3 regions of the Paenibacillus sp. FSL H3-0469 genome follow, and region 1 is predicted to be linked to each of the others. Evidence: riboswitches for the same ligand, from Rfam matches in the RefSeq annotation. Region 1 holds a riboswitch; each other region holds the start of a gene.
What was found. Region 1 has a riboswitch for thiamine pyrophosphate ahead of NSS83_RS21940 (ABC transporter substrate-binding protein). Riboswitches for the same ligand answer to the same signal wherever they lie in the genome.
Positions count from the first base shown of each region.

Region 2: another riboswitch for thiamine pyrophosphate. It lies ahead of thiC (phosphomethylpyrimidine synthase ThiC); the one in region 1 lies ahead of NSS83_RS21940 (ABC transporter substrate-binding protein).
Region 3: another riboswitch for thiamine pyrophosphate. It lies ahead of NSS83_RS30435 (thiamine phosphate synthase); the one in region 1 lies ahead of NSS83_RS21940 (ABC transporter substrate-binding protein).

Region 1 is NZ_CP150302.1:4,970,278-4,973,822, reverse strand. It holds gene NSS83_RS21945 (hypothetical protein) at 1-1,223, shown strand, start outside; TPP riboswitch at 1,296-1,406, shown strand; gene NSS83_RS21940 (ABC transporter substrate-binding protein) at 1,556-2,629, shown strand; gene NSS83_RS21935 (MTH1187 family thiamine-binding protein) at 2,681-2,974, shown strand; gene NSS83_RS21930 (ABC transporter permease) at 2,971-3,545, shown strand, end outside.
Region 2 is NZ_CP150302.1:4,650,738-4,654,282, reverse strand. It holds gene thiC (phosphomethylpyrimidine synthase ThiC) at 1-1,548, opposite strand, end outside; TPP riboswitch at 1,701-1,807, opposite strand; gene trxB (thioredoxin-disulfide reductase) at 1,857-2,810, opposite strand; gene NSS83_RS20595 (tetratricopeptide repeat protein) at 2,859-3,545, opposite strand, start outside.
Region 3 is NZ_CP150302.1:7,004,749-7,008,293, reverse strand. It holds gene thiH (2-iminoacetate synthase ThiH) at 1-490, opposite strand, end outside; gene NSS83_RS30445 (thiazole synthase) at 520-1,284, opposite strand; gene thiS (sulfur carrier protein ThiS) at 1,315-1,518, opposite strand; gene NSS83_RS30435 (thiamine phosphate synthase) at 1,558-2,181, opposite strand; TPP riboswitch at 2,311-2,413, opposite strand; gene NSS83_RS30430 (hypothetical protein) at 2,469-3,005, opposite strand; gene NSS83_RS30425 (SDR family oxidoreductase) at 3,165-3,545, opposite strand, start outside.

The sequences.
Region 1 (3,545 bases):
GGACCGCTCCTGACGTACAGCGCCGCTTGCCTTCCGTCCGCAGAAGCCGCCGGCAGGCTTATACCGGAGTTGCCGCAGCCCTTCTGCTTGGCGCAGGGCTGGTGTTCACTTCGCCCAGCGTCCAGGCGGGCCTGAAGCAAGTGTTCAGCTTCTTGCCCGGCCTTCACACCGTAGTGGAGAATAGTCCCGACAGCCCGTTATATGTGCTGAAGAAGCCTTTCACCGCTGCTGTAGGTCGGGGTGAACTGACTGTCAACGCTATCCTTGTGCAAGAGAACCGCGCAACCATTAATCTTCGGGGGCAGAAGACTCGCATTATTAATGAATTTCAGGCAGACATCGGAGGAACCCGCTATACCTTCATGTTCAATTCGCGAACTTCCTCTGGAGGTCTCGACTGGGATGCAAGCTACAGCGCTCTTCTTCCCCATGATCTCACTTTACAGGCTGAAGAAGCGGTAACCTTATACATTAATAGCACGGTCATTGGACCGCTTGTCCTGGGGCCGCCGCAGACCGCCGATGACCTGCAGCAGCTCGGGGTCAGCGATGTCCAGCAGGATGTGCGGGTTTCCGCTTTTCCGGTACGGCTGGGTGATGGGCTTGTCCGTGTTGAACTGGTCCCGGCTCTTCAGAAAACCGCATCCGCTGCATCTTCTTATACACTAGAGCCGCTAATGCCCTGGAATGGCACCTATGTCGAGAATGCAGCAGGAGTAAAAGTCTCTACCGAGCACTCTCCATCCTCTATAGGCTACTATTCTGAGCTCTTGTTCCGTGAACAGAAGGAAGCCGGAGGACATCCTTATACAGTCGTCATCCCTTACATCGAGGTATCCGATCAGGAAGCCGTCTCCCAGAAAGTTACCCTGCCGCTGCCCGCTATCGGAGAGAGCAGAACGCTGGATATTACTGCTGAGATCGCCGGATATCCGGTAGACTTCACCCGCATCACCCGCAGCAGTGAGACAGAGGTCAATGTAGATATAGACTTGAAATTTAACCCGGCGGGGGCAAAGTCACTTACCCATTTCTCTGTCAGCTATCCGGGCTCTAAGGAGCCTTATTCCTTTGGGTGGGAGGAGAGTGAAGGCACACCGCGTGTCATGAAGACTCTTAACCTGATTACAGAGCCGGGCGCGGATAAGCTGCGTTTTATACTTTCGAAGCCCATTTTTATATGGAAAGGTCCCTGGACTCTGCCGCTCAAACTGGAGGATTAAGACAGAGAGGGTGGACAACGGCGGGGCTGCCGTCTATAATACACCGTAAGAACATAGCAATACCTGTGAACTTTATAGAACCAGGGGTGCTGGAATTGGCCGGCTGAGATTGTATCCCACAAGATACTGACCCTTATACCTGATCTGGATAATGCCAGCGTAGGAATCTTCATTCGGCACAGTGCCTTAAGCGGTACTGCAGCTGAAGTCCCCTCACGCAAGTCACTGGCGTCCCGATCATCGGGACGCTTTTTTGATTCTAAGGATGTACAGGAATAAGGTTTCTGTAAGCTCTGAAGACCAGGGGTTGCTGGAAGGAGAGAGAAAGAGAAATGGGAGTCAAAAAAACAGTCACACTACTGCTCAGCTCCATGCTGCTGCTCACCGTAGCGGGCTGTGGCGGAGGGAACAACAGCGGCAATGCGGGGGCCAGCGCACCTGCTGCCGGGAACAGCACGGCTGCACCTGATGCAACCGCAGCCGCACCCACGGATGCACCTAAGGCTCTGACCCCGGTCAAGATTGCCCTGGACTGGACACCGAACACGAATCATACCGGCCTGTATGCTGCCAAGGAGTTGGGCTATTACGCGGAGGAAGGTCTTGATGTGCAGATTGTACAGCCTGGCGCTGCCGGGTCCGATACGATGGTCACTTCCGGCGAAGCTCAGTTCGGCATAAGTGCCCAGGAAGCCCTAACCCTGGCCCGGCTGCAGGATGTGCCGCTGGTGTCGATTGCTGCAATCATTCAGCATAATACCTCCGGTTTCGCGGCTCCGAAGGACCGCAATATTAAGACGCCGAAGGATTTCGAAGGCAAAACCTACGGAGGCTGGGGCTCCCCTGCGGAGCAGGCTGCCATGAAAGCCATCATGGACCCCGAAGGCGGGGATGTCTCCAAGGTGAAGCTGGTGAATATCGGCGAAGCGGACTTTTTCACAGCCGTGAAGCGGGATATTGACTTTGCCTGGATCTTCTATGCGTGGACCGGGGTAGAGGCCGAGCTGCGCGGCGAGCCGCTGGATATGCTGTATCTGAAGGATTACGCTCCGCAGCTGGATTACTACACCCCGGTGCTAACCACTAGCGAGAAGGAAATCGCCCAGCACCCTGAAGTGGTGAAGGCCTTCCTTAAGGCTACGTCCAAGGGATATCAGTACGCGATCGATAACCCGGAAGAAGCCGCGACGGTCTTGTCCGATGCTGTACCTGATCTGGACCCCAAGCTGGTGCTGGCCAGCCAGAAATGGCTTAGCCCGAAATACAAGGACGACGCCCCGCGCTGGGGCGAGCAGAAGCTTGAAATCTGGAAGAATTACGCCGACTGGATGTACGGCCTGAAGCTGCTGGATAAGCCGCTGGATGCGGAGAGCACGTTTACGAATGAATTTTTGCCGGAATCATAATCAACCCGCATAGCGGGAATCTTATACTTAACTTGAGAGGAAGGATTCATCATGGCTAATACATTGCTCAGCATTCAGGTCATTCCCAAGACACCGAACAACGAGGATTCTATCCCTTATGTGGACAAGGCCATTGAGGTCATTCAGAAATCAGGCGTGAAGCATCAGGTGAATCCGCTGGAGACCACGATGGAAGGCGAGCTGTCCGAGCTGCTGGATATTGTGCGTGACATGCATGAGGCGCTGATCGCCTCCGGCAGCCCGAGTGTCATCTCACAGATCAAGATCGCCCATAATCCGGGCGGCATCAGCATGGATAAGCTGACCGAGAAATACCGGCCGTGAGAAGCACCTGGAAGCTAGTGTGGCCGCCCTTTGTGGCGGTCCTCTTTTTTGTCGGGATATGGCAGTTATCGGTTATGCTGTTCGACATCCCAGCCTACCAGCTGCCCAGCCCCGCAGATATCGCGCGTGAGTCGAAGAACAATGCCTCCGGGATCTGGGAGCACACCGCCGCCACGCTGCGGCTGACCCTGATCGGCTTCCCGGTCGGCACAGGCATCGGCCTGCTCACCGCCTTGCTGCTGCATCTGCTGCCCTGGGTCAAGCGGGCGATCTATCCGCTGCTGATCCTCAGCCAGAATGTGCCCTCCATTGCGCTGGCCCCGCTGCTGATTATCTGGTTCGGGTTCGGCCTGCTGCCCAAAATCATCCTGATCACCCTCGTCTGCTTCTTCCCTGTAGCTGTTGCAGCCATGGGCGGGCTGGCCCAAAGCGACCGGGTGATGATGAATTATATGAAGATGGCCGGTGCGGGCAAGTGGCAGATCTTCACCCGGCTGGAGCTTCCCGGCTCCCTGCCCTCCCTGTTCTCCGGGCTCAAAATATCCGCCACCTATGCGGTGATGGGTGCAGT
Region 2 (3,545 bases), 320 kb from region 1:
CGGGTCCAGGGAGAGATGGAACTGGTCGCGCCAGCGGAACTCGAACCGCGCCTTGGACAGCGCATTGTCCCGGTCCTGCGCTCCCGGATGCCCCTTGGCGAGGTCTGCGGCATGTGCAGCAATTTTATAGGTAATGACGCCTTCGCGCACATCATTCTTGTCAGGCAGGCCTAAATGCTCCTTTGGGGTAACATAGCACAGCATCGCTGTTCCGAGCCCCCCGATCATCGCTGCTCCGATGGCTGAAGTGATGTGATCATAGCCGGGTGCAATATCTGTAGTCAGCGGCCCGAGCGTATAGAAAGGAGCCTCCCGGCAAATCTCAAGCTGCTTGTCCATATTCTCCTTAATCTTGTGCAGCGGCACATGCCCCGGACCTTCGACCATGACCTGAACATCGTGCTTCCAGGCTAGTAGCGTCAGTTCTCCCAGCGTCTCCAGCTCGGCGAACTGAGCTTCGTCATTGGCATCGGCGATAGAGCCGGGACGCAGGCCATCCCCCAGTGAGAAGGCCACATCATATGTCTTCATAATCTCACATATGTCTTCGAAGTGTGTGTACAGGAAGTTCTCCTGCTGATGGGCCAGGCACCAGGCCGCCATAATCGATCCGCCCCGGGAGACGATACCGGTCATTCTCCGGGCAGTGAGCGGAATATAGCGCCGCAGCACCCCTGCATGAATAGTAAAGTAATCCACCCCCTGCTCTGCCTGTTCAATCAGGGTGTCACGGTAGAGCTCCCAGGTTAAGTTCTCGGCAATGCCGTTCACCTTCTCCAGCGCCTGGTATAAGGGCACTGTACCGACCGGCACAGGAGAATTGCGGATAATCCACTCCCGGGTGGTATGGATCTTGGAGCCGGTGGAGAGATCCATAATGGTGTCAGCCCCCCAGCGGGTTGCCCAGCGCATCTTCTCCACTTCCTCTTCTATAGAAGAAGTGACCGCAGAATTTCCGATGTTCGCATTGATCTTCACCAGGAAGTTACGGCCGATAATCATCGGCTCGCTCTCCGGGTGATTGATATTGGCCGGAATAATAGCACGGCCCGCAGCCACCTCATCCCTTACGAACTCCGGCCGGGTATTCTCACGGATCGCAATATACTCCATTTCCGGTGTGATGCTCCCTTGCCTTGCATAATGCAGCTGGGTCACATTACCGCCTGCATAGGCCCGCCGGGGATTCCTGCTCAGTCCTGGACAAGCTTCCGCAGCTGCCCCTTCTCTGCGGATTCCGTTATCCTCCGGCCGGACCGCCCTTCCGGTGTATTCCTCCGAATCACCACGCTCCGCGATCCAGCTTGAACGGTGCGGCGGCAGCCCTCTCCGAATGTCCGTCTCCTCCGCGGCATCCGTATAAATACCGCTTGTGTCATAGACACGCAGCGGAGCATTCTCCTCTTCCCCGGCAACGCCTTCGGTTCTGCTGAGGCTGATCTCCCGCATCGGAACCCGGATATCCGTGCGTGAGCCCTCCACATACACTTTACGGCTGGCGGGGAATCCGGACAGATCCACCTCGCCGTTCTTCATTATTTCTGGCATTCTAATCTCCTCCTATTGGCTCTAATGAGCTTGTCAGATAAGATTTCACGCAGCAGACTGAGCTGAAGAATCTATAGATTCTTACAAATCAAAAAGCCGCTCCACCTGGAGCGGCTTTATTAAAGGAACAGCCAAATAAGACTGTATTCAAAAAAAGTCCGACTCCACTTTCCTACGCTGGTATAATCCAGATCAGGTTCAAGGGTCCGGAAATTCAATTTTCCCGTCTCAGCCTATTCAGGCTCCCCTAGTGGGTATCTTATCTAATTAAATACATTTTACCTGTGCGGGTAATTCTTGTAAACCCGTTATTTGTCCAGCGATTCGCTCCAGTCGTGCACCATCGTGCCTTCCAGGAACTTCTCGGCATCCATGGCGGCCATACAGCCGGTTCCCGCTGCTGATATCGCTTGACGGTAACGGGTATCCTGCACATCGCCGCAGGCGAATACACCAGGGATATTGGTCTCGGTAGTACCCGGGTTCACCACGATATAGCCATTAGCATCCGTATTGATCTGCCCGCCCAAGAAGGCTGTGTTCGGCGTGTGTCCAATGGCTACGAACACACCGTCTGCCTCTACCAGCTCTGTCAGACCTGTCTCATTATTAAGCACCGTAAGACCCTTCACTCCGGTCTCCCCTACCGCTACTTCCACCGGGGTGCGGTTCAAAGCCCAGGTTACCTTGCTGTTATCACGCGCCCGGTCCTGCATGATCTTCGAGGCACGCAGCTCGGGACGGCGGTGAACCAGCGTTACGCTGGACGCAAAGCGGGTCAGGAAGCTGGCTTCCTCCATGGCGGAGTCTCCGCCGCCGACGACGACAATCTTTTTATTACGGAAAAAGAAGCCGTCACAGGTCGCACAGGTGCTGACCCCGCGTCCCACATTCTCCTGCTCGCCCGGGATGCCCAGATATCTTGCAGAAGCCCCGGTTGAAATAATAACCGACTCTGCTTCCAGTACACCCATCCCGTCCACGGTTACCTTGAACGGGCGCTGTGAGAAGTCCACCGACTCCACCCAGCCGTTCTTGAATTCAGCGCCGAAGCGTTCCGCCTGCTTGCGCATATTGTCCATCAGGTCAGGACCCAGAATCCCTTCAGGGAAGCCTGGAAAGTTCTCCACTTCTGTCGTCGTTGTCAGCTGTCCTCCCGGCTGCAAGCCTTCAATTACCAGCGGGCTCAGGTTCGCACGCGCCAGATAAATCGCGGCAGTCAGCCCGGCCGGGCCTGTTCCGATTACAATCGTTTTGTACATTACATTGGCCTCCTTACAAGTGGTGTGTGTCTTAGAACAACAATGGCTTCAAATACGGGTAGTGGACGGCGTTAAGCCGCCGGTTCCGGGCAGTATCCCCTTGGGTCCGGGAGCAGCCACAGGCTCCTGCTCTTCACCCGGCGAGCTGCCGGCTTCATTCAGGTTCTCCCCGATCAGCCGCTGGAGGCTGAACAATGCTGCCTCCTGCAGGCGGTCCTCCTGCAGCGGCTCCTGCTCCAGAACTCCGCGCAGCACCTCGGACATCTCCTCGTCCTCAATCCAGCGAAGCGCCTCGGTCACCTGGAGCTTCGTAGCGGAATCGCCGTAGCGCAGCGCCCAGAAGAACGAGGCGCGCAGCAGCGGATTATTCCGCACTTCTTCAGTGAACCTGCCTGTATTGCCCTTCCACTGCTTCAGCTGCTCCTGGAAGGGCAGCTGATAATTATAGCTGACAGTAGGCATCGGATGGCCTTCTGCCCGGACCTGCTGGAGCTGGGACAGGAAGAACGCCGGGACAGCGGAAGCAGGGTCCAGCTTGGCTGCCTGTCTCCAGTAGCGCAGCGCCTCATCATGTCTTCCGCTATTGCTTGCCGCCGCCGCACAGTAATGATACAGGCCGGCGTCTCCGGCGACCTCCTCATCCTTCAGCAGACGGCGGAAATGGCTGTAAGCGGCGGTATGCCGGCCCAGGATACCCATGGTTGTAGCCATTTTGAATACATGCTCCTGATGGAA
Region 3 (3,545 bases), 2.0 Mb from region 1:
CTGTCGAGAGCGGATTCACTTCAATGCTGACAGAGGAAAAATAGCGGCGCAGCACATTCACGCAGTCCCTCACATAACCGGCCGGGCTGTCTCTCCGGGATTCCCCGGTCAGGATCAGAATATGGCGCAGGCCCGTGGCTGCGATGGTCTCTGCTTCCCGGGCGACCTCCTCCAGCGTCAGTTTTTTGCGCGGAAAATCATAGATAGAACTGAAGCTGCAATACGTGCAGTGATTCACGCAGAAATCTGCAAGATACATCGGGGTAAACAGCTGCATCACATGGCCGAAATGCGTACGCGTCAACCGGTGCGCCTTATGTGCCATCTCCTCCAGATAAGGCTCCGCTGCCGGTGACAGCAGGGCCATCAGCCCTTCTTCATCCACCTGCTCTGCACGAAGCGCGCGCTTCACATCCTCTGCCGTATAACGGCTCCATAGCGTCCCGTAAGGAAGCTGCTCCAGCCGGGCCATCGTCTCATAAAAGCTCATAACCGTTCCTCTCCTCCCTATTCCATCTGTCAGGCCAAGAATCCGGTCAACGGTGAAGAGGCTGCCGCCGTCTCCTCCACAGGGCCCAGTCCGGCGAGATAAGCTTTGCGCCCGGCGGATACCGCATCACGGAAGGCTTCTGCCATCAGCAGCGGATCTGAGGCGGTGGCAATCGCTGTATTGAGCAGGACCGCAGCAGCGCCCATCTCCATCGCCTCAGCCGCCTCGGACGGTCTGCCGATTCCGGCATCCACGATCACCGGCAGATCCGTCTCGGAGATCAGAATCCGGATCAGCTCCTTGGTCTGCAGCCCGCGGTTGGACCCGATCGGTGCCCCTAGCGGCATCACAGCCGCAGCCCCCGCTGCCTTCAGCCGCAGGGCAGCGGACAGATCAGGACTCATGTACGGAAGCACCACGAAGCCCTCTGCTGCAAGGATCTCGGTCGCCCGGATGGTCTCCATGTTATCCGGCAGCAAGTATTTCTGGTCATTGATGACCTCAATCTTCACCCAGTTTCCCAGCCCCGCCGATCTCGCCAGCCGGGCAATACGTACCGCCTCTTCTGCGGTGCGCGCACCAGAGGTATTAGGCAGTAAAGTCATATGGGATGGAATATGGCTGACAATATTGTCACTGCTCTCCGGGTCCACCCGGCGCAGGGCAACGGTAATGACCTGTGAGCCTGAGCGCGTAATGACCTCGGGAATAAGAGTGTTACGGCTGTATTTTCCGGTGCCAATGAATAGTCTGCTGGTTAGAGTCACGCCGCCAATCATCAATGGATCTTGCATCTTAACGCCTCCTGGGATAAGTCTTTGTGTTCAGCCTCCGCCTACAAAATGAACCAGCTCAATCCGGTCCCCTTCATTCAGTAACGTATCGCCATAAACCTCTCTTCCGGCAAGCTCGCCGTTCAGCTCGACAATGACCAGCTTCCCGGCCCACTCGGGCCGGGCCAGCAGATCCGCCAGCGTCCGGCAGCTCTCTTCCACCCTCTGGCGGGTCCCGTTAACGGTCACAATCATGCCTGTTCACCTCCTGCTGTGCCTTTTACTTGATCCATATCATGGGTTACAAGACTGCTCTGCCGCCCTGTGAACCGCTTCCCTATAAGCACGGGCTGCTGCCACCGGGTCAGGAGCTCCGCAGATCCCCGACATGACAGCAATGCCAGCCGCCCCTTGGGCCAGCACCGCTCCGGCATTGCCCGGGGTAATCCCTCCGAGCGCAATCAGCGGTATGCGGTTCCAGCGGACAGCCTCGGCCAGCTGCTCCAGTCCGCGTGCCTGCTGTCCGGGCTTGCAGGCCGTAGGGAACACATGCCCGTAGAGGCAGAAGTCTGCTCCCTGCCTTCCAGCTTCCGCCGCCTCTTCCTGCGAGTGGACCGATCTGCCGATCCGCAGGCCCGGTGCAAGGCCGCGCACTGCGGCTGGCGGGAGGCTATGCCAGGCTAACTGTACACCGCCTGCCCCGGCGGCCAGGGCAACATCGATCCTATCATTAATGACCAGCTTCGATGGCGGTACTCCGGCCTGAAGCATCTGCTGCGCCGCCGCCAGCAGTTCGCGGGCGGGCATGGATTTTTCGCGGAGCTGGATATAATCCACCATAGAATGCACCGCCGCGGCCCATTCAGCCAGCGCTTCAGGCGGTAGCCGCCCATCCGAGACCGCATGAATTTCGTACAACGACCTTCCCCTCCCGTCTGTTCCAGCTCACTCTGCACCACTCCACAACACAAAAAAGACCGCCCCCCGTAAAGGAAGCAGTCTGGAATAGAAACAGGAATACCGGCACTTGCCGTATACCCCCGCTGCAATATTCGTTCTCCACTTCCCTACGCTGGTATAAACCAGATCAGGTTCAAAGGGTCCAGGCAACTACGCCCGTCTCAGCCTTGCGGCACCCCTAGTGATCGTTCTATGCGGTTGTTTCGTCTTGCTTGTTGTATATTAGCATATTATTCCTCTTAGGGCTATTCTTTCGTAGATTTTACTTCAATTACAAAAACCACAGATGAACTCCCTTCTGAAAATTTACCATCCTCGGTTGTCCAGAATGCTGATATGCCATAGTAATAAACGCCTTGTTCTTTTGGAGCATTAAAAGAGCCGTTCTGCAATGGAATTTGCACTTCTTTATCATCGGCAAATTGCTGAACGGTTAACCCGCCGGGTGCCGGTTTATAAGTAAAAGCAACATGGATCCCCCCCTCAGGTTCTATAACAGTGGGAGTAACCCCCTGTACCATGGATTGTCCTCCTATATAATCCGCACATCCTAATTTCCCCCAGCAATAGCTGCTTTGGGTAACCGGAATTTGGGTTTTCCCGGAAGTAACAAGGGGTAGCGGCGGTGATTCCTGTGTAATTCTAACCCCAATGCTTTTTGCCTTTCCTTCCAATCTTGTATTTGCCACAAGTCTCCCTGCAAAAGGAGTCAAGTAAATGAACACTACCAGAAAAACAAAAATCCCCGCTGCAGATAGAATGAATCCTTTTTTTCTAAGCATCCCAATCCCCTTTTCATATCCAATTAACTAAATAGACGGAAATATATTGTAATAGTTACAAGCGCAGAAAAAAAGCCTGCCGGCAAGCGGTTAGGCTTTTTTAAAAATAGAATTTATATGTTGCACACAAATCTGCATCCAGATCTTATTCTACACCCATCAGCCGTTGACAACCTCGCCGCCGTTCACATGCATCACCTGTCCGCTCACATAGGAGGAATCGTCCGAGGCCAGGTATACATAAGCCGGTGCCAGCTCTTCAGGCTGTCCCGGGCGCTTCATCGGCTGGGTGCCGCCGAACTCACTGACCTTCTTCGCGTCAAAGGTTGACGGAATCAGCGGGGTCCAGATCGGTCCAGGCGCTACCGCGTTCACGCGGATGCCTTTATCGGCCAGATTCATCGACAGCGAACGGGTGAAGCTGAGAATCGCTCCCTTGGTGGACGAATAGTCCAGCAGCTGCGGGCTGCCGCGATACGCCGTGATGGAGGTGGTGTTTATGATCGTAGCACCTTTTTTAAGATGAGGCATGGCTGCCTT